Regions from separate parts of the Blautia sp. NSJ-175 genome, predicted to be linked through region 3. Evidence: predicted binding sites of a transcription regulator. Region 3 holds the regulator's gene; each other region holds the start of a gene.
The links. The regulator HrcA, encoded in region 3, represses chaperone genes, less so after heat shock. The targets are predictions, from matches to a motif close to TGTTAGCACTCNNNNNNNNNGAGTGCTAACA.
Positions count from the first base shown of each region.

Region 1: a site for HrcA is predicted at 2,722-2,752, ahead of MUB35_RS20885 (Hsp20/alpha crystallin family protein). Genes of this name have one in related genera too.
Region 2: a site for HrcA is predicted at 2,485-2,515, ahead of htpG (molecular chaperone HtpG). Genes of this name have one in related genera too.

Region 1 is NZ_JALIFQ010000015.1:74,377-80,504, reverse strand. Features, by position in the region: gene MUB35_RS20900 (D-alanyl-D-alanine carboxypeptidase family protein) at 1-650, shown strand, start outside; gene MUB35_RS20895 (nitroreductase family protein) at 718-1,233, shown strand; gene MUB35_RS20890 (4Fe-4S dicluster domain-containing protein) at 1,303-2,607, shown strand; gene MUB35_RS20885 (Hsp20/alpha crystallin family protein) at 2,849-3,301, shown strand; gene MUB35_RS20880 (arginase family protein) at 3,446-4,231, shown strand; gene MUB35_RS20875 (non-ribosomal peptide synthetase) at 4,432-6,128, shown strand, end outside.
Region 2 is NZ_JALIFQ010000006.1:78,377-84,504, reverse strand. Features, by position in the region: gene htpG (molecular chaperone HtpG) at 286-2,367, opposite strand; gene MUB35_RS11230 (class I SAM-dependent methyltransferase) at 2,558-3,208, opposite strand; gene MUB35_RS11225 (aldehyde dehydrogenase) at 3,262-4,629, opposite strand; gene MUB35_RS11220 (hypothetical protein) at 5,622-5,885, opposite strand; gene MUB35_RS11215 (HAD family hydrolase) at 5,882-6,128, opposite strand, start outside.
Region 3 is NZ_JALIFQ010000003.1:347,697-353,824, forward strand. Features, by position in the region: gene dnaJ (molecular chaperone DnaJ) at 1-754, opposite strand, end outside; gene dnaK (molecular chaperone DnaK) at 842-2,713, opposite strand; gene grpE (nucleotide exchange factor GrpE) at 2,861-3,496, opposite strand; gene hrcA (heat-inducible transcriptional repressor HrcA) at 3,544-4,581, opposite strand; gene MUB35_RS07145 (DUF4179 domain-containing protein) at 4,826-6,067, opposite strand; gene MUB35_RS07150 (RNA polymerase sigma factor) at 6,064-6,128, opposite strand, start outside.

The sequences.
Region 1 (6,128 bases), on a different contig from region 3:
CCTGCAGGGAGGAATTTCTTAACGTGACAAGGACGGCCTCCTACAGTTTCTCGGACGCGGAGGGAAAGCGGAGCTTTTCCTGCAACAACCACAATGCTTTTCTGAACATGATGGAGGGTGCCCTCACCGGAAAAACCGGGTTTACGGCAAATGCCGGTTACTGCTATGTAGGTGCCCTCACCAGGGACGGCAGAACATTCATTGTTGCCCTTCTGGCATGCGGATGGCCGAATAACAAGACCTACAAATGGAAGGATACCACAAAACTTATGAATTACGGGCTGGAAAATTACAGTTACCGTTCCTTTTCTGACGCGGCACTTCCCGATATACCGGCAGCCATACCGGTTCAGAACGGACAGAGTGAAACCCTGGGAGATACAGCCCTTACTGAGGTGGAGGCTGAGACAGCTAAGGACTTCGGTATGCTGATGCGCCGGGATGAGGAAATTGAAGTGAGTTATGAGGGAAAAGAGACTTTGAAAGCACCGGTCAAAGCGGGAACGCAGGTGGGAACCATCACTTACCGGGTGGGAGGCCAGACATTTCTCACTTGTCCGGTGAAAATCAGGCAGTCTGTCAAGAAGATAGATTTTCCCTGGTGTCTGGAAAAGACCATGGACAAATGGGCATTCGGCGCAGCAGGCTGATCGCGGGGCACTTTACAATTTTTGACGTTGTGATAAAATAAAAGAAAAAACAAGGAGGAATCAGAACATGAATGCAGTGATGGAAAATATTTTGACCAGAAGAAGTATCCGGGCATTTCAAAATAAGGAAATTCCACGAGAAGAGCTGGAACAGATCATCCGGGCCGGACTCTATGCGCCCAGCGGACAGAACCGTCAGACATGGAAATTTACCGTGGTGACAGACCGGGAGCAGATCGGGAAGCTGGCGGAAGTCATAGGAAGGAAACTGGGAAGAGACGGGTATGACATGTACAGCCCTCAGGTTCTGATCATTCCGTCCAATGAAAAGGAAAATCAGCATTCCATGGAGGACAATGCCTGTGCTCTGGAAAATATGTTTCTGGCGGCTCATTCCTTCGGGATTGGTTCTGTCTGGATCAACCAGATGCGGGATATCTGCGATGAGCCTGAGGTGCGGGAGATGTTAAGGAGCTGGGAGATACCGGATTCCCACAGGGTATTCGGCATGGCTGCCCTTGGATATGCTGCGGCATCAGAGAAAAAAGAAGTGAAAAAAACAGGAGAGGTACATTTTGTGTAACAGCCAGGCAGGTATCCGCATTTTCCGTGCGGACCGTAAGTTACCATATTGTATGACAGGACATTTAGCATGGGACATATAACATCAAAAGACGCATATAAAAATCTGGAAGAAAGAATCAACTGGTTTACCCAGGGAGCGCCGCCTTCGGAGACTTTTTATAAGATCCTCCAGGTGCTCTACACGGAGAAGGAGGCAAAATGGGTGGCACTTCTGCCGGTACGCCCCTTCACTTTGAAAAAGGCTGCCCGTATCTGGGGGACCACGGAGGCAAAGGCGGAAAAAGTGCTGGACCATCTGTGTGAGAAGGCGCTGCTGGTGGATTCCACCTACAGGGGAGTCCGCCGTTTTGTCATGCCGCCGCCCATGGCCGGGTTTATTGAATTTGCCCTGATGAGGACCAGAGGGGATATTGACCAGAAGTATCTCAGCGAACTGTATTATCAGTATATGAATGTGGAGGAGGACTTTGTAAAAGACCTTTTCTATGCCACGGAGACAAAGCTGGGCCGTGTCTACGTGCAGGAGCCGGTGCTTACCACGGAAAATACCCTGCATATCCTGGACCATGAGCGGGCCAGCCACATTGTGGAGGAGGCAGAGTACATTGGCCTGGGAACCTGTTACTGCAGACATAAGGCATATCACGCGGGGCATCCCTGTGAGATTGATGCTCCCTGGGATGTATGCCTGACTTTCGGCAATGTAGCTCGCTCCCTGGCAGAGCACGGCGGACATGCCCGGCTTATCTCCAAGGAAGAAGCCATGGACGCTCTGGAACGCTCCTACGATGCGGGACTGGTGCAGATCGGGGAGAATGTCAGAGAGGACCCGGCGTTTATCTGTAACTGCTGCGGATGCTGTTGTGAGGCTCTGCAGGCTGCCAGAAAATTCTCTCCCATGCAGCCGGTGGCAACCACCAATTATATCCCGTCGGTGGAGGAGAAGACCTGTATCGGATGCGGAAAGTGTGAGAAGGCATGTCCCATTTTTGCCATTTCCATGGAGACGGTCCCGGAGGACGGGAAAAAGAAAAGACGTCCCGTGGTGGATACGGATATCTGCCTGGGCTGCGGTGTGTGCGCATCCAGATGTCCCAACGGTTCCCTGAAACTGGAGCGGCGTCCGGTACAGGTGATAACGCCTGTGAACAGTACGCACAGGTTTGTGCTCCAGGCCATAGAAAAAGGAACGCTTCAGAACCTCGTATTCGACAATCAGGCATTTGCCAACCACAGAGCCATGGCTGCCGTGTTTGGAGTGATCTTAAATCTGCCTCCGCTGAAACAGGCACTGGCAAGTAAGCAGTTTAAATCTGTATATCTGGATAAACTTTTGTCAAGTGCTGTGAATAAAAGCAGGAATAAAAAATAAACGGAAAAAGGATCTTTCGCTATCTTGCGCTGCATAAGGCCGCGGTGCATAGAAAACGGAAGATTCTTTTTTTGATATATCAAACAACGAAGGTAAAATGTGAAAAAAGTGTGAAATTAGCACTCGCCTATTGACAGTGCTAATAATGCGTGCTATATTACAATTAGAACAAGGGAAAAGAAAGAATCCCCTGCCAAATGTAACAATTCATTGATTGATATATAGGAAAGGAGAATGACTTATGAGAATGATGCCCAGTATTTTTGGAGAAGATTTATTTGATGAATGGATGGATTTTCCTTTTGAGAAGGAGTTCTTCGGAAGGAAGAATCCGCTGTACGGAAAGAATGAGAAGAATTTGATGAAGACCGACGTAAAAGAGACGGAAGATTCCTTTGAAATTGACATTGACCTGCCGGGCTTCAAGAAAGAGAATGTAACGGCCAGACTGGAGAACGGATATCTCACCATCCAGGCATCCAAAGGACTTGACAAGGATAAAGAGGATAAGGAAGGAAAATATATCCGCAGAGAACGCTACGCGGGAAGCTGCTCCAGAAGCTTCTATATCGGCGAAGGCGTTACCCAGGATGAGATTCGGGCCAGATTTGAGGACGGAATCCTTCGTCTCACGGTACCTAAGAAAGACAAAAAACAGGTGGAAGAAAATAAATATATCTCCATTGAAGGATAAGCTTCTTTGTTACCCCTCCTTTGAGGACCGCCGCTTCGTCTGTAAGCGGCGGTCCTTTTTGGCTTGCCGGGAGACAGACAGCAGCAGTTTACAAGATCTGTCTCTCTGTGCTATGGTAAGAGAAAAAACAGGAGATATTTTAGGATGAAGACAGTTATCATGAATTTTTCCGGTGTGTACCCGGAGGAAGATTTTTATAGACAAAAGGCCGGTGATTATGAGATGGTGGATTTTACCCATGCGGAAGGGGTCAATTGTTACTGTACCTCGGAGGCAGAACAGGAGATTAAGGAAAGGATTCGGGCATATGGCCCCTGCGGCATCCATTTTCTGGATTCCGGCAATTATCACTATTTATCAAAATTTTGGATGGAGATGATTGACACTCCTTTTTCCCTTCTTCTTTTTGACAATCACACAGACATGCAGGAATCCGCATTCTTTGGCCTTCTGTCCTGCGGAAGCTGGGTGAGAGAAGCTATGCTGTCCAATCCCCTGCTGAAAAGTGTGTGTATCATAGGGCCAAAAGAGGCAGATTTTCAAAGGGATATACCGTCAAAACAGGTGACCTGGGTATCTGCCGAGGATCTGCAGGAGGGCAGACTACAGAAGTTCAGAGAATTTTTGGAGGGGGAATCCTGTCCCTTATATCTCTCTGTGGACAAGGATATTCTCCGGGGCAGGGATGCAGTCACAAACTGGGACCAGGGAGAGATGAAACTGGACTGCCTTCTGGGCCTGATCGAGGAGGCGGCAGCGGCAAGGAAATGTATCGGAGGGGACATCTGTGGGGAAAATCCACCCGAGAGTGGTTTCTGTGAAAATAGGGAATTACACATAAACAGTCAGACAAATGAAAGATTAAAAGAGGTAATGGCTAAAGTGATGGTAAATTCTACCAATAATAGTAATTCTTATCAGAAAGATTGACACGGGGAATTGTATGCCTGTATAATAAAAAACAAATTGCAAATGTCGAAATATGTAGAACAGGAAAAGGGAATCTGAGGGGAGAAAAAGACGCGAAAAGTCATGGGACGGGAATGCCGTGGAAGTCTGCACATATGTGCGGAGGGCCGGGCAGTTCGGGGCCTGTGTTTTATTATGTATACGGAGGAAAAAGGGAAAGAATGGAAGAGAGAGCACAAGAGACAAAAGACATCAGGGAATTTCTGCCATTGTCAAACAGCCAGCAGAACATATGGAATCTGGAGATGGCCCATCCGGGTACGCCGATCAATACCATATGCACCGTACTGCGCATTGACGGTAATTTTCATGTGGAGTATCTGCAGGAATGTATCAGGCTTTGTTATGAGGACTATCCTGTTCTGCGCACCAGGATCACACTTCGGGAGGGAGAGGTGTGCCAGTATATTGATCCGCATATACAAAGAAATGTTCCGTTTCTGGATTTTTCCAGGACAAACAAAAAGGGCGCGGATATCTGGGATGTTTCCGTGGCACGGGAGCATATTACGCTTCTGGATTCCCCCCTGTGTCAGATGATACTTTTTAAGAGGGCGGAAAATACAGGCGGAATTCTGACAAAAGTGCATCATATCATAGCGGATGCCTGGTCCCAGACGGTTGTGACCAACCGGATCATTCACAACTATTTCCGCATGTTAAAGGGGGAGGCGCCGGACAGAGAGCCTATGCCGGACTATGCGCTGCATATTGAGCTTGAGAATAAGTATCTCGCCTCAAAAAGCTTTGAACGTGACAGGGAATACTGGAAGTCCATGCTGAAGGATATACAGCCGGCAGCAGCAAAAGAACACCCCTACGCCCAGGTCAGCCCTGTGGGAATCCGCAGGTCTTTTGCAGTCTCCAACCGGATGAACCGTATGATCGCAGGCTTCTGCAGGGAAAAGAAGGTATCCCCTTTTGCCGTGTTTTATATGGCTTTGGCGATCTATCTGCGCAGGATCAAAGGGCAGGAGCGGTTCTGCATCGGTGTCCCCACCATTAACCGTCTGAATTTCAAGGAAAAACAGATGGCAGGCATGTTTGTAAATACTCTGCCCTTTGTCAATGAGCTGGATGCATCCATTTCCTTTCAGGAATTTAATGAAAAGCTGCAGACAGACTGGTACCAGCTTCTCTATCACCAGAGAATGCCGTTTTCGGAGATAAAAAAGCTGGCTGCCCGGAATCAAGAGGGAGCCGCACCGGATCAGCTCTTCGGAATTGTACTGTCCTACCAGAACGGGCAGATCCACCATCTGCAGGGCGCCCAGGTGACCCTGGAAGGGCGCTGGCTCTACAGTGGCTACCAGGCAGAACCTCTGTGTATTCATTTGAGCAGCAGAGATGAGGATAACCGGTTTCAGGTGGATTATGATTATCAGACACAGCTTTTTTCCGAGCGTGAGATCACGACTCTGCATCAGCATTTGATGGACATTCTGCACAGTGCCCTGCTGCATCCCAAGACACCCATAAAAGAACTGTCTGTCATCAGTGAGGAGGAGGAAGAGCGCCTCATCTTTGACTTTAACCAGACAGATACCTGGTATCCGAGAAAACAGAATATAGCCGACCATCTGCGGGAACAGGCAGTCATGAATCCAAAAAGGGCAGCTGTCATATTCAGAAATGAGAGGCTTACCTATGAAAGATTCATAAGGGAGGCAGAGCAGCTTGCAGGGAAAATTGCCTGTTTTTGTCCTGAAGGAGGAAGAAATGTAGCTGTCCTAATGGAGCGCAGTGACAGGCTTCTGGTTGTTATGGCTGCTGTGGCGTTTTCCGGTAATGCATGGCTGCTTATAGACTGCCGCCAGCCGGCTGCGCGTATCAGCGAACTGCTGGAGGGAAGTGAGGC
Region 2 (6,128 bases), on a different contig from region 3:
TCTTGTCACTCTCAGTATATCATGCCAAGTTTTCTTGTCAATACCTTTTGCCAAGTTTTCTTTGCATCCTTTCAGGTATCTCGAGGCTGCCTGCCGAGAATTCCTGATTCCCGCATAAAAGTGCAGTCATCTGCGGCCCTCTTCCAATGGAACAAAGAGTCCGGCTTGCCGGACTCTCGCGCCGAAGCGCGGCCGTTTGCGGCCCTTTTCCAGTGCAAAAAAATACAGACGGAAAAGAATACTCTCTCTTCCGTCTGCACTGTCTGTTAAATTGCTGCGATTCTTTTATTTGGCAAGCATCATCATGATCTCATTGCTGCGTGCCACAAATTTTGTCATCTCTTCCGGAGTGAGCTGTCTGTGGCTCAGCACAGCCAAGTCATAGAGCTGCTCACAGATGACTTTTGTATTGTCTGTGTCCCCGTTCTCCAGAACATACTGTACCAGCTTGTTGTTGGCATTCAGTATCAGTGTCTCCTGTCCGCCGAACATGGACGGGTCCATGCCGTACATGTTATACATCTTCATCATTTCCTGCATACGGCGGCTTTCCTCTGAAACGGTCATCATGGAAGAAACGTTCTCATTTTTCAGTTTCTCCACCTTGACTGTCAGGTTCTCTTTATTCAGCACTTTCTTGAACAGCTCGGAGAGTGTCTTTGTCTCCTCCTCAAGTGCTGCCGCGTCCTCCTCTTTTACGGATTCATTTATATCCGCATCAATGCGCAGGAATCTTACATTCTCCTTAAGCTGCTCTACATGGGAGATAAACGGAGAGTCAATATTGTGCTTCATGATAACAGCATCCTGACCCTGTTCCCTGAACATATTAATGTACTGGCTCTGCTGTACCTCGTCGGTCACATAGTAAACATTGGTCTTCTCAGGCTCTTTTTCCTCTTCGTCTTTCTTGTCTCCCTCAGCGCCTTCTTCTTTTGTCTCCTCAACCGTGGTCTCTTCTGCCTCTTTTGCATCTTCCGGTTTTTCATTCTCTTTGATGCAGTCTTCCAGAGTCAGATATTTGCCGTCAATATTCTTGTACAGGATGTAGTCCATCATTCTCTCAGAGAACTTGGTGTCTTTTAAGCAGCCGAATTTGATGAACGGGCTGATATCATCCCAGTATTTTTCATAGTTTTCTCTGTCTGTCTTGCACATGCCGGACAGTTTATCAGCCACCTTCTTGCTGATATAATCAGAGATTTTCTTTACAAATCCGTCATTCTGCAGCGCACTTCTGGATACGTTCAGAGGCAGATCCGGGCAGTCGATGACACCCTTTAACAGCATCAGAAACTCAGGAATGACTTCTTTGATATTATCCGCAATGAATACCTGATTGTTGTACAGTTTGATGGTTCCCTCAATGGATTCGTACTCCATATTGATTTTCGGGAAGTACAGGATACCTTTCAGATTGAAGGGGTAATCCATATTCAGGTGGATCCAGAACAGCGGCTCCTTGTAATCCATGAATACTTTCCTGTAGAAGTCCTTATACTCCTCATCGGTGCACTCATTGGGATGTTTTGTCCAAAGCGGATGGGTATCACTGAGAGATACCGGGCGCTTATTGATCTTAACTTTATCCCGGGCAGGAGATACCTCAACGATCTCTTTCTCGCCGTTCTCGTTTTCCTTCTCCTCTGTCTTGGCCTCCTCGTGGATATGCTCAACCACCACGTCGTCATCTCTTAAATCAGCCTCGTCGATGGTCTCATATTCCTGCTCTGCGTTGGCTTTTGACAGGAAAATTTCAACAGGCATGAAGGAACAGTATTTTTCAATGATTTCCCTTGCACGGTATTCATTGGCAAACTCCAGAGCGTCCTCATTGAGGAACAGGGTGATCTCTGTACCGACTTTGGTACGGTTTCCCTCACCGATCTCATATTCCGTGCCGCCGTCACATTCCCAGTGTACCGGTACGGCATCTTCCTTGTAGGAAAGTGTATCGATATGAACCTCGTCCGCTACCATGAAAGCGGAGTAGAATCCCAGACCGAAATGTCCGATGATCTGGTCTTCGTTTGTCTTGTCCTTATATTTCTCCAGGAACTCTGTTGCACCGGAAAATGCGATCTGAGTGATGTATTCTTCCACCTCGTCAGCAGTCATACCAAGACCGGTATCAATGAACTTCAGTGTCTTCTCTTCCGGATTCACGATCACTTCAATCTTGTTCTTATGTCCTTCCGGGAATGTATACTCACCCATAACCTCCAGTTTTTTCAGTTTGGTGATGGCATCACATCCGTTGGAAATCATCTCACGGAAAAAAATGTCATGGTCAGAATACAACCATTTCTTGATAATCGGAAAAATATTGTCGCTATTAATTGATAAGGTACCACGCTTGTTAGCCATGATATGCATCTCCTTTGCCTTTTCTGTGTGATTTTATTTTTTATTGCAAAAAACCTTACTCCGGTTTTCTGCTACTAAAAATAATATTAATACCAGGGGGAAGAAAAGTCAAGAGAAAATTAGCACTCAATCTAATTGAGTGCTAACAAATTTTTATTAAGATTATAAACAAATTATAAATTCAGATTCTTTAATCCCTGTTGTCTATTTTCTGTGCCACAATAAATATATTCGGCGGATTTCTGTGCAGGTTTACGATTTCCAGCACAAGAAATCCCTTTTTCTGTATTTTTCTCATAAGACCGATTGGTGTGTCAAAAGCCACATAGGGCATCAGATGTAGCTTGCTTTTCAAAAACTTTTTCACGGAATCCTTTGAAAAATTCCTGCCCAGGCAGTCTGTGGCAGAGATAAACACACCGCCCGGCTTGAGAAGAGACCATATTTTTTCCAGGACTTCATCCCTGTCTGAGAGGTATAACAGCACATTGAACGCGGTGACCACATCAAAGCTTTCCGGTTCACCGCTGAAATTCATCAGGTCCGTATGACAAAAGGTAATGTTCCGGCACTCTTCCTGTGCTGCCTTCTGCACTGCTTTTTCCATCATCTCCTCTGAGGTATCAATCGCCACGATCTCCTTCACCTTCTGCGAGATGGGAATGGTGGTGTTGCCCGTGCCGCATCCGAAATCCAGGACCTTTGCCTCCTCGTTCAGATACGGCAGTGTACGTTTCACTGTCTTTTTATATGCTTTTTTATAGACCTTCCATACCTGGTCGTCGTAAACTCTGGACCTCCTGTTCCAGAAATATTCATTGTCTGATGGTCTTTTTGACATCTTATGTTTCCCCTTTCTGAAATTACTGCGGACTGCTGCCGCTGTATGAAATCTTATAAAAATCTGCGGAGCAGCCACTCTTTCCCCTCCGTGTAAGGCTGATAACGGATGGGCAGATCGATACGGTCTGACTTCTTCACCACACTTTTTTTATGGCTGAAAGTATCAAAGCTTTCTCTTCCGTGATAGCTTCCCATGCCGCTGCCGCCCACACCGCCGAAGCCCATATGCGGAGTAGCCAGATGAATGATGGTGTCATTGATACAGCCTCCGCCAAAGGAGAGATTCCCAAGAACCTTCCGTTCGGTCTTCTTATCTCTGGTAAAAAGGTAGAGGGCCAATGGTTTTTCCCTCTCTTTTACAAACTGAAGCGCTTCCTGTATCTCTTTAAACGTCAGCACAGGAAGCACAGGACCGAAGATCTCTTCCTGCATGACCGGCGATTTTTCCGTGATGCCTGTCAGTACCGTAGGCGCGATCTGCAGTCGTTTTTCATCCCCATAACCGCCGATCTCAGCCTTTTCATCTCTCAGAAGCCCCATGACCCTATGGTAATGTTTCTCATTGATCATACGGGGATAATCCGGGTTTTTCAAAGGCGCCTCACCGAACATCTCCCTGATATAATGTCTGACATATACCAGAAATTCTTCTTTGGCCCCTTCCTGCACGAGCAGATAATCCGGTGCCACACAGGTCTGTCCGCTGTTCAAATATTTACCGAAGACCAGTCTTTTCGCCGCCATCTTCAGATTAGCTGTCCTGTCCACAATACAGGGGCTTTTGCCGCCCAGTTCCAAGGTCACCGGTGTCAGATAACGGGCCGCCTTTTCCATCACCAGCCTGCCCACTGTCACGCCTCCGGTGAAAAAAATATAATCAAACCGCTGCTCCAAAAGCTCCTGGTTCTCCGCCCGTCCGCCTTCCACCACACACACAAACTCCGGCGGAAATGCCTGGCGGATCATCTTCGCGATCACAGCCGATACATGCCCCGAGTAAGCAGAAGGTTTCAAAATGCAGCAGTTCCCGGCAGCAATGGCCCCGATCAGAGGATCCAGACAGAGCATAAAAGGATAATTCCACGGTGCCATGACCAGTACCACACCATAAGGCTCATGCGTCACAAAACTCCTTGCCGGAAACTGTGCCAGTGGTGTGTGGACAGTCTTATCCTTCATCCACGATCTCAGGTGTCTCTTCACAAAAGACAGCTCACTTAAAACCATCCCCACCTCTGTCATATAAGACTCAAAAGAAGACTTATGCAGATCCTGATACAGCGCATGCCGGATTTCCCCTTCATGCTTCTTTATACTCTTCTCCAGCCGTTCAAGTGCCCGGAGTCTGAAAGCCAAAGTCAGGGTACATCCCTTATCGAAAAATTTTCTCTGACACTGCACCAGTTTATCTATTTCCATATTCATTCCTCTTTTCTGCACTTTTTCCTTATTGTAATACATTTTTTCGAAAAGAACAAGGTATGCCGGCGTTACAGCCTTTCGGTTTCATAGCAGCAAAAGTAACGGTTCAGCTTGTCTTTACTGTTACGGAACATTAAGGAATGCCTATAATTTTAAGATGTTAAATTGAAATAATAGGTAAAGCAGAAAGAAAATTTAGCCAGGAACTTAAGAGATACCTATAATTTTAAAATCTTGGACTGAAATATAGGTAAAGCAGGGAGAAAAATTGGTCAGAAACTTAAGAAATACCTATAATTTTAAAATCTTGGATTGAAATATAGGTAAAGCAGGAAGAAAAATTGGTCAGGAACTTAAGAAATACCTATAATTTTAAAATCTCGGATTGAAATATAGGTAAAGCAGGAAGAAAAATTGGTCAGGAACTTAAGAAATACCTATAATTTTAAAATCTCGGATTGAAATATAGGTAAAGCAGGAAGAAAAATTGGTCAGAAACTTAAGAAATACCTATAATTTTAAAATCCCGGATTGAAATATAGGTAAAGCAGGAAGAAAAATTGGTCAGAAACTTAAGAAATACCTATAATTTTAAAATCCCGGATTGAAATATAGGTAAAGCAGGAAGAGAATCTGATCAGAATCTCCAGAAATACCTATAATTCTAAGATATTGGAACAGAATAGCAGGTAATCTTTCATAAGCCAAGCCAGGCTCACTGGAAATGTCGGGACTTTCTGGATTTTTTGCACTTTCTCAAATGGCACGGAAAAATCGTGTAGGAAAAGAAGGTGGTCTTTCTTATATTTTACCAGCCAGTTGAATAGGATTTTTTCTTTTGCAGCAGAAGAGGCCGAAAAAAGACACAATATCCCATCATACCTTTTTTCGGCCACACCCATCTGCATTACATTTCTATGCCACTTCAACCGGCATTCATTTAAACACTTTCGCCGGCACGCAGTCCTCAATTTTCTGCCCCGATTCTATCAGCCTTCCACGATCAAATACTGACCGTTCGGAAGCACAAAAACCTCACTTGCCTCCTCGATCTCGTCCAGTGACATTCCATCCACATCCATCCCGTTTTCCTCAAAATAATCCCGGACTTCCTCAATAGAGTCCACTACAACTGCCATGCAGTCCTCCAGGAAGGCTTCCGCCTCCTCCACAGTCTCCGCCACCGGCTCGGCAAAAAGCTGCCCCTGATTCTGTAAAAATGTGAGTAAGCATTCATCGCTGAATTCGTTCATTCTGCATATCCTCCTTTAATAATTATTTTATTTAAAACGGTTTCCACCCGTTTTGTTTCTGCTCTGCACGCCTTTTTCACTGCATCCTTCGCGTCGCCTGCCGCATAACTGTACTTTACCTTTGACAGCATCTCCAGGTCGTTATAGTTGTCGCCAAAGGCTGCGCACTCCTCCGGCTTTATCTGCAGGCTCTGCTGCAGAATCTGCATGGCGTTTCCTTTATCCGCGCCTTTCGGCATCATA
Region 3 (6,128 bases):
CGTTTGTTCCCGGTTCTCCCTTATCTCTGATACGGATACTCTGTCCATTGTCAATACCTGCCGGTACAGAAACCTGGATTTTCTTTCTCTGGTTCACGTATCCGGTTCCGCGGCAGTCTGTACATTTGTCCTTGATCACCTTACCGGTACCGTGACACTCCGGACAGGTCTGTACATTTCTCACCATACCGAACATGGACTGCTGGGTATATACCACCTGGCCTTCCCCGTGGCATTTCGGACAGGTTTCCGGGGAAGTTCCCGGCTTCGCACCCGTTCCGTGACAGGTATTACAGGTCTCCTTCAGGTTCAGATCCAGCTCTTTTTCACAGCCAAAGACTGCTTCTTCAAAGGTAATGCGGACGGACGCCCTTACATTGGCACCCTTCATAGGGCCGTTGTTGGCTCTTCTTCTTCCGCCGCCGCCAAATAGATCGCCGAAAATATCGCCGAAAATATCACCCATATCGGCGCCGTCAAAACCGCCGAAGCCTCCAAAGCCTCCTGCTCCGCCGGCACCTCCGTTTTCAAAGGCCGCATGGCCGAACTGGTCATACTGTCTTCTCTTATCCGGGTCACTCAAAACGCCGTAGGCCTCTGTAGCCTCCTTGAATTTCTTCTCCGCTTCTTTGTCTCCGGGGTTTACATCAGGATGGTACTTCTTTGCCAGCTTACGGTATGCGCTTTTGATAGTGGCGTCGTCAGCGCCTTTGTCCACGCCTAAGACTTCATAGTAATCTCTTTTATCTGCCATTGGTCTTATTCCTTTCTAAACATACAGTCAGGCATGGAGTGCTGTAAACACCCCATGCCATCCAAGTCATTTACTGACAAAGCTATTTTATACTTCTCTGTAGTCTCCGTCAACCACATCATCACCGTATGCTTCATTTCCTCCCTGAGTGCCTGCGTCCGGGCCCGGACCTGCCTGTGTTCCCTGGGAAGCCTGTGCCTGCTCATACATCTTGGCGAAGAGTTTCTGTGCGCTCTCCATCAGTTTGTCTTTGCCGGCCTTGATGTCAGCCACCTGAGCATCTGTGATCTCGTCTGTATTTGCACAGCTGTTTAACAGTTCTTTTAATGCGTTCAGATCTGCTTCTACGGCAGTCTTGTCATTGGCATCCAGCTTGTCGCCTGCCTCTTCCAGAGCTTTCTCTGTCTGGAATACCATAGCGTCAGCATCATTCTTGGTGTCTACAGCTTCTTTTCTCTTCTTATCCTGTGCTTCGTACTCAGCAGCTTCTCTTACTGCTTTATCAATATCATCATCGGACATGTTGGAGCCAGCTGTGATGGTGATGTGCTGTTCTTTGCCTGTTCCCAGGTCTTTTGCAGATACATTTACGATACCGTTGGCATCAATATCAAAGGTAACCTCGATCTGCGGAACACCTCTTCTTGCAGGCGGAATTCCGTCCAGACGGAACTGTCCGAGAGATTTGTTGTCTCTTGCAAACTGTCTCTCACCCTGTACCACGTTGATATCCACTGCTGTCTGGTTGTCGGCTGCTGTGGAGAAGATCTGGCTCTTCTTGGTAGGAATCGTTGTATTTCTTTCAATCAGCCTTGTTGCGATACCGCCCATGGTCTCAATGGACAGAGACAGCGGAGTAACATCCAGAAGAAGGATATCGCCTGCGCCTGCATCGCCTGCCAGCTTACCACCCTGTACGGAAGCACCCAGAGCTACACACTCATCCGGGTTCAGAGTCTTGCTCGGCTCTTTGCCTGTGAGCTGTTTTACTTTGTCCTGTACAGCCGGGATACGTGTGGAACCACCTACTAACAGTACCTGGCCCAGTTCGGAAGAGTTCAGTCCTGCGTCAGACAGTGCGCGGCGAACCGGCTCTGCTGTTCTCTCAACCAGGTCATGTGTCAGCTCATCGAATTTGGCTCTTGTCAGGTTCATATCAAAGTGCAGAGGTCCGTTGCTGTTCATGCTGATGAACGGCAGGTTAATGTTGGTTGTGGTTGCGGAAGAAAGTTCTTTTTTCGCTTTCTCGGCAGCCTCTTTGATTCTCTGCATTGCCATTTTGTCTGCGGAAAGGTCTACACCTTCGGCTTTTTTGAATTCAGCGATCATGTAATCTGCAACTTTCTGGTCAAAGTCATCGCCGCCCAGACGGTTGTCGCCTGCTGTGGATAATACTTCGATCACTCCGTCACCGATCTCAATGATGGAAACATCGAAAGTACCGCCGCCTAAGTCGTATACCATGATCTTCTGCTCTTTTTCATTGTCCAAGCCGTAAGCAAGTGCTGCTGCTGTAGGCTCGTTGATGATACGTTTTACTTCCAGGCCTGCGATCTTACCTGCGTCTTTTGTTGCCTGACGCTGAGCATCGTTGAAGTAAGCGGGAACTGTGATAACTGCCTCTGTTACTTTCTCGCCCAGGTAGTTCTCTGCATCACTTTTCAGTTTCTGAAGGATCATTGCAGAAATTTCCTGCGGAGAATATTTTTTGTCGTCAATTGCCACTCTGTAATCCGTTCCCATATGTCTCTTAATGGAAGAGATTGTTTTATCTGCATTGGTAACGGCCTGACGTTTTGCCGGCTCACCTACCAGTCTTTCTCCTGATTTTGTAAAAGCAACTACGGACGGTGTTGTTCTTGCGCCTTCTGCATTGGCGATAACTACCGGCTGACCGCCTTCCATAACACCTACACAACTGTTTGTTGTACCTAAGTCAATACCTATAATTTTACCCATGATAAATTCCTCCTGAATTTAAAATCAATTACTTTTCCTGTTCTAAGCGGTTTAACGCTCCGCCAGAGCGTTTCATCTATGAGATATAATCCGAGCGGGCTGTCCCGCCGGAGAATTTGGGTTGCGCCTCCGGCGCACCATCTAAAACTAATTGGCAACCTTCACCATGCTGTGTCTCACTACGTGGTCTTTGTAAAGGTAACCTTTCTGAAACTCTTCTACAACTATATTCTCACCGGCTTCTTCATCCTCCACATGCATCACTGCATTGTGGTAATCCGGATTAAATTCCTGCCCTACTGCTTCGATGGCCTTTACGCCAATCTCTTCAAAAACGGTCATCATCTGCTTGTATATCTTTGTCATGCCGTCCGCAAAAGGGCTTTCCTTTTCATTTTCGGGAACTGCAGCCAAACCTCTTTCAAAGTTGTCAACCACCGGAAGAATCTTATCGATCACTTCACGCGCACCGATCTCATACATGGAAGCTTTTTCCTTCTCCGTACGCTTTCTGAAGTTGTCGAACTCTGCCATCTGGCGCTTTACCATATCGGTGAGCTCTTCTATCTTCTCATCTTTTTTATCTTTTTTCTTTTTACCGAACAGGCCCTTTTTCTCGGCTGTCTTTCCTTTTGCCTGCTCTTCTGTCTGGCCTTCTGCTGCCTCAGCAGCCTGGTCATCTTCCTCAACGGCCTCTTCGCAGGTGGCCTCCTCTGCCAGAGCCTTGTCGTCTTCCTCTAAGATTTCTTCTGCCTTCTCTTCAGAAGCCGCATCCGGCTGCATCTCTTCATATAATTCTTTTTCTTCTGACACGAATCCGTACCGCCTTTCTAGGTTTTCTTAAATATATTGTCCAACTGCGTCTTCAGCGTCTTCAAATTGTTCACAACATTCTCGTAATCCATACGCTTTGGGCCTATAATACCGATGGTTCCCTGCATACCGTCTCCCAAATCGTATGTGGCTGTCACAACGCTGCAGTCTTTCATAGTTTTAACAGGGGTTTCATTTCCAATGTATACCTGAATGCCGGTATTCTCTTCGGAATTCATAGTATCCTTTACCAGATCCACCAGCTCCTGCTTTTCTTCAAAAGCGGAAATCAGTTCACTGGCCTTGGAGGTGTCTGCCAGCTCCGGATATTTGAAAATATTCGTTGTTCCGCTGGTGTATATCTCCACCTCATCATCATCCACCGCAATGGCATTGGCCACCGCGTCAATGACGCTTCCCACAACCGCGCTGTGAATACCTGCCTGTTCTTTCATCTTAGTGATCATACCCAGATTGATCTCCTCAATGGTAAGGCCGTTTAGCTGGGTATTAAGAAGCAGGTTCAGCTTCAGCACTGTGTCATCATCCATAGGCTCCTGAAGGGTTATCATGTGATTCTTCACTATATTTCCTTCAATCACCAGAACTGCCAGAAGCTGCATCTCAGCCACTTTGGAAAGCTGGATGAATTTTAATTTGTTCCTGTGATAGGTCGGGCCGGTAATCATGGTCGCATAGTTGGTGTTGGATGCAAGAACCTTCACCACCTGTTTGAGCACCTTCTCCATTTTGTCGGTCCTCTCGATCATCAGTTCCTTGATCTCCGAAACTTCCTGTTCCTTCTCCCGCATCAGCTCATCCACATAGAGACGATAGCCCGCGTCTGAGGGAATCCGTCCTGCTGAAGTGTGGGGCTGTAAAATGTACCCCAGTTCCTCCAGGTCTGACATTTCGTTCCGGATGGTTGCAGAGCTGAGATTCAGGTCAGTGTATTTTGAAATCGTTCTCGATCCAACCGGTTCGCCGGTTTCCAGATACGTCTGGATAATGGCTTTTAATATCTTTTTCTTACGCTCATCCAGTTCACTGTCCATTATAATCTCCTTTCTGCTTCCGCATTGATGGCCCCGGATGTTGTTTCCGGTGTTGTTAGCACTCGTTTGTGTGGAGTGCTAACATCTATGTTCTTAAGATAGCACCAGCGTGTTTATTTGTCAAGGGCTTTATATTTTTTTTAGAAAGTTTCAGAATCCGCAATAATAGGAAAGAAAAGGGACGCAAAAAAAACAGAGGGGAGCCGTTCAATATTAACAGCATTCCCTCTGTTTTATTATAATATCAGTAATTTCTTCCCGCTGTCTTTTCATTTGCAGGGACTATATAAAAGTTTTCCTCTGTCAGAGGTTCTTCGTCCTCCGGAATGGATTTGAGAAATAAAAAGCTCTCAATCTGGGCAGTATCCAGTATCCTGTTGAGTCCGAATGTGTGAATATATTCTTCTCCCTCATCTGAGGAAAATCCACAGCTGCCCGGCCCGCCGTATAAATAGGAATATGTGGTGCCGTCCTTCATCTTTACACCTATCAGCTCCGGTGGTTCTTCTGTTAACTCCACATCAATCTCTTCCCCGGAGTCATTATACCCCTTCTCTTTCGTCTTGGTTCTGGGAAACCGGTATGTCACCTGCGCAGAAATCGGTGATATCTCTATCTTTTCTACCACAGCACCGGTGTCACCCAGAGCAATGTCCGGGCTGCATGCTCTTACCATGTCAGACCTTTCCAGGTTCCAGTCAAAGCTCCAGGTTCCTTCGATATTCGGTCTGTAGCCTTCCAGATACAGACCACCGAGTCCTGTCAGCTCCAGATGGATGGGCTTTTCCATAAAATAATCTTCACTCTCTGCGTTAAAAAGAACGATATTGTATTCCATACTGCCGTCTTCCAGCACATAAGAAATCTCCTGGTCTTCCGTAAAGGGCGTTCCATCCAGATTCACTGCCTTCCCATCCTCAGGACTCTGTACAATGTTATCAAAAAAATAAGATGAGAGGTTTACATAATCCTCCTCATTTTCTGCATCATCTATATTTTTCCCATCAATGGTAATCAATGTCCGGCCGAAATCAGGCTGTTCTCCCTGCGGCGGTTCATACCCCTCCACCTTTAAAGAGATGCGCAGAAAATGCTGATCCACAATTGTCTGTACCATCGTAACCGTAACCCCCTGGTCCGTCACAGACTGATCAATGGGAGCTGCCATATGGGCATCTTCCAGTTCACGCTTCTGCTCCTCCTCCACTGCCATTCCGTCGGAAAGGCTTTTGCTCCACTTCATATAAGCTGCTGCGCCCGCGGTAACCGTACCGAAGGCAAGAATGGCTGCCGCAGCCAGAATCCAAAGCTTTTTCCCCGGCATTCTGCCCCCTGTTCTTCTTTCTGCTGCTCTTTCCTCTGCCGCTCCTGCCCCAGCGTCCTTTTTTATAGAAGCAAAGGCTTCATTGGCTTTCTGCCGGACTTTATCAGGAATCTCTACCTCTTTCCTGAGTTTCTCTATCATCTCCTCTTCTTTCATGCTCATATCAATTTCCTCCTCTCTGCCTTCGGATAATACTCCTCTGACATCTTCTTTCTGGCCCTGG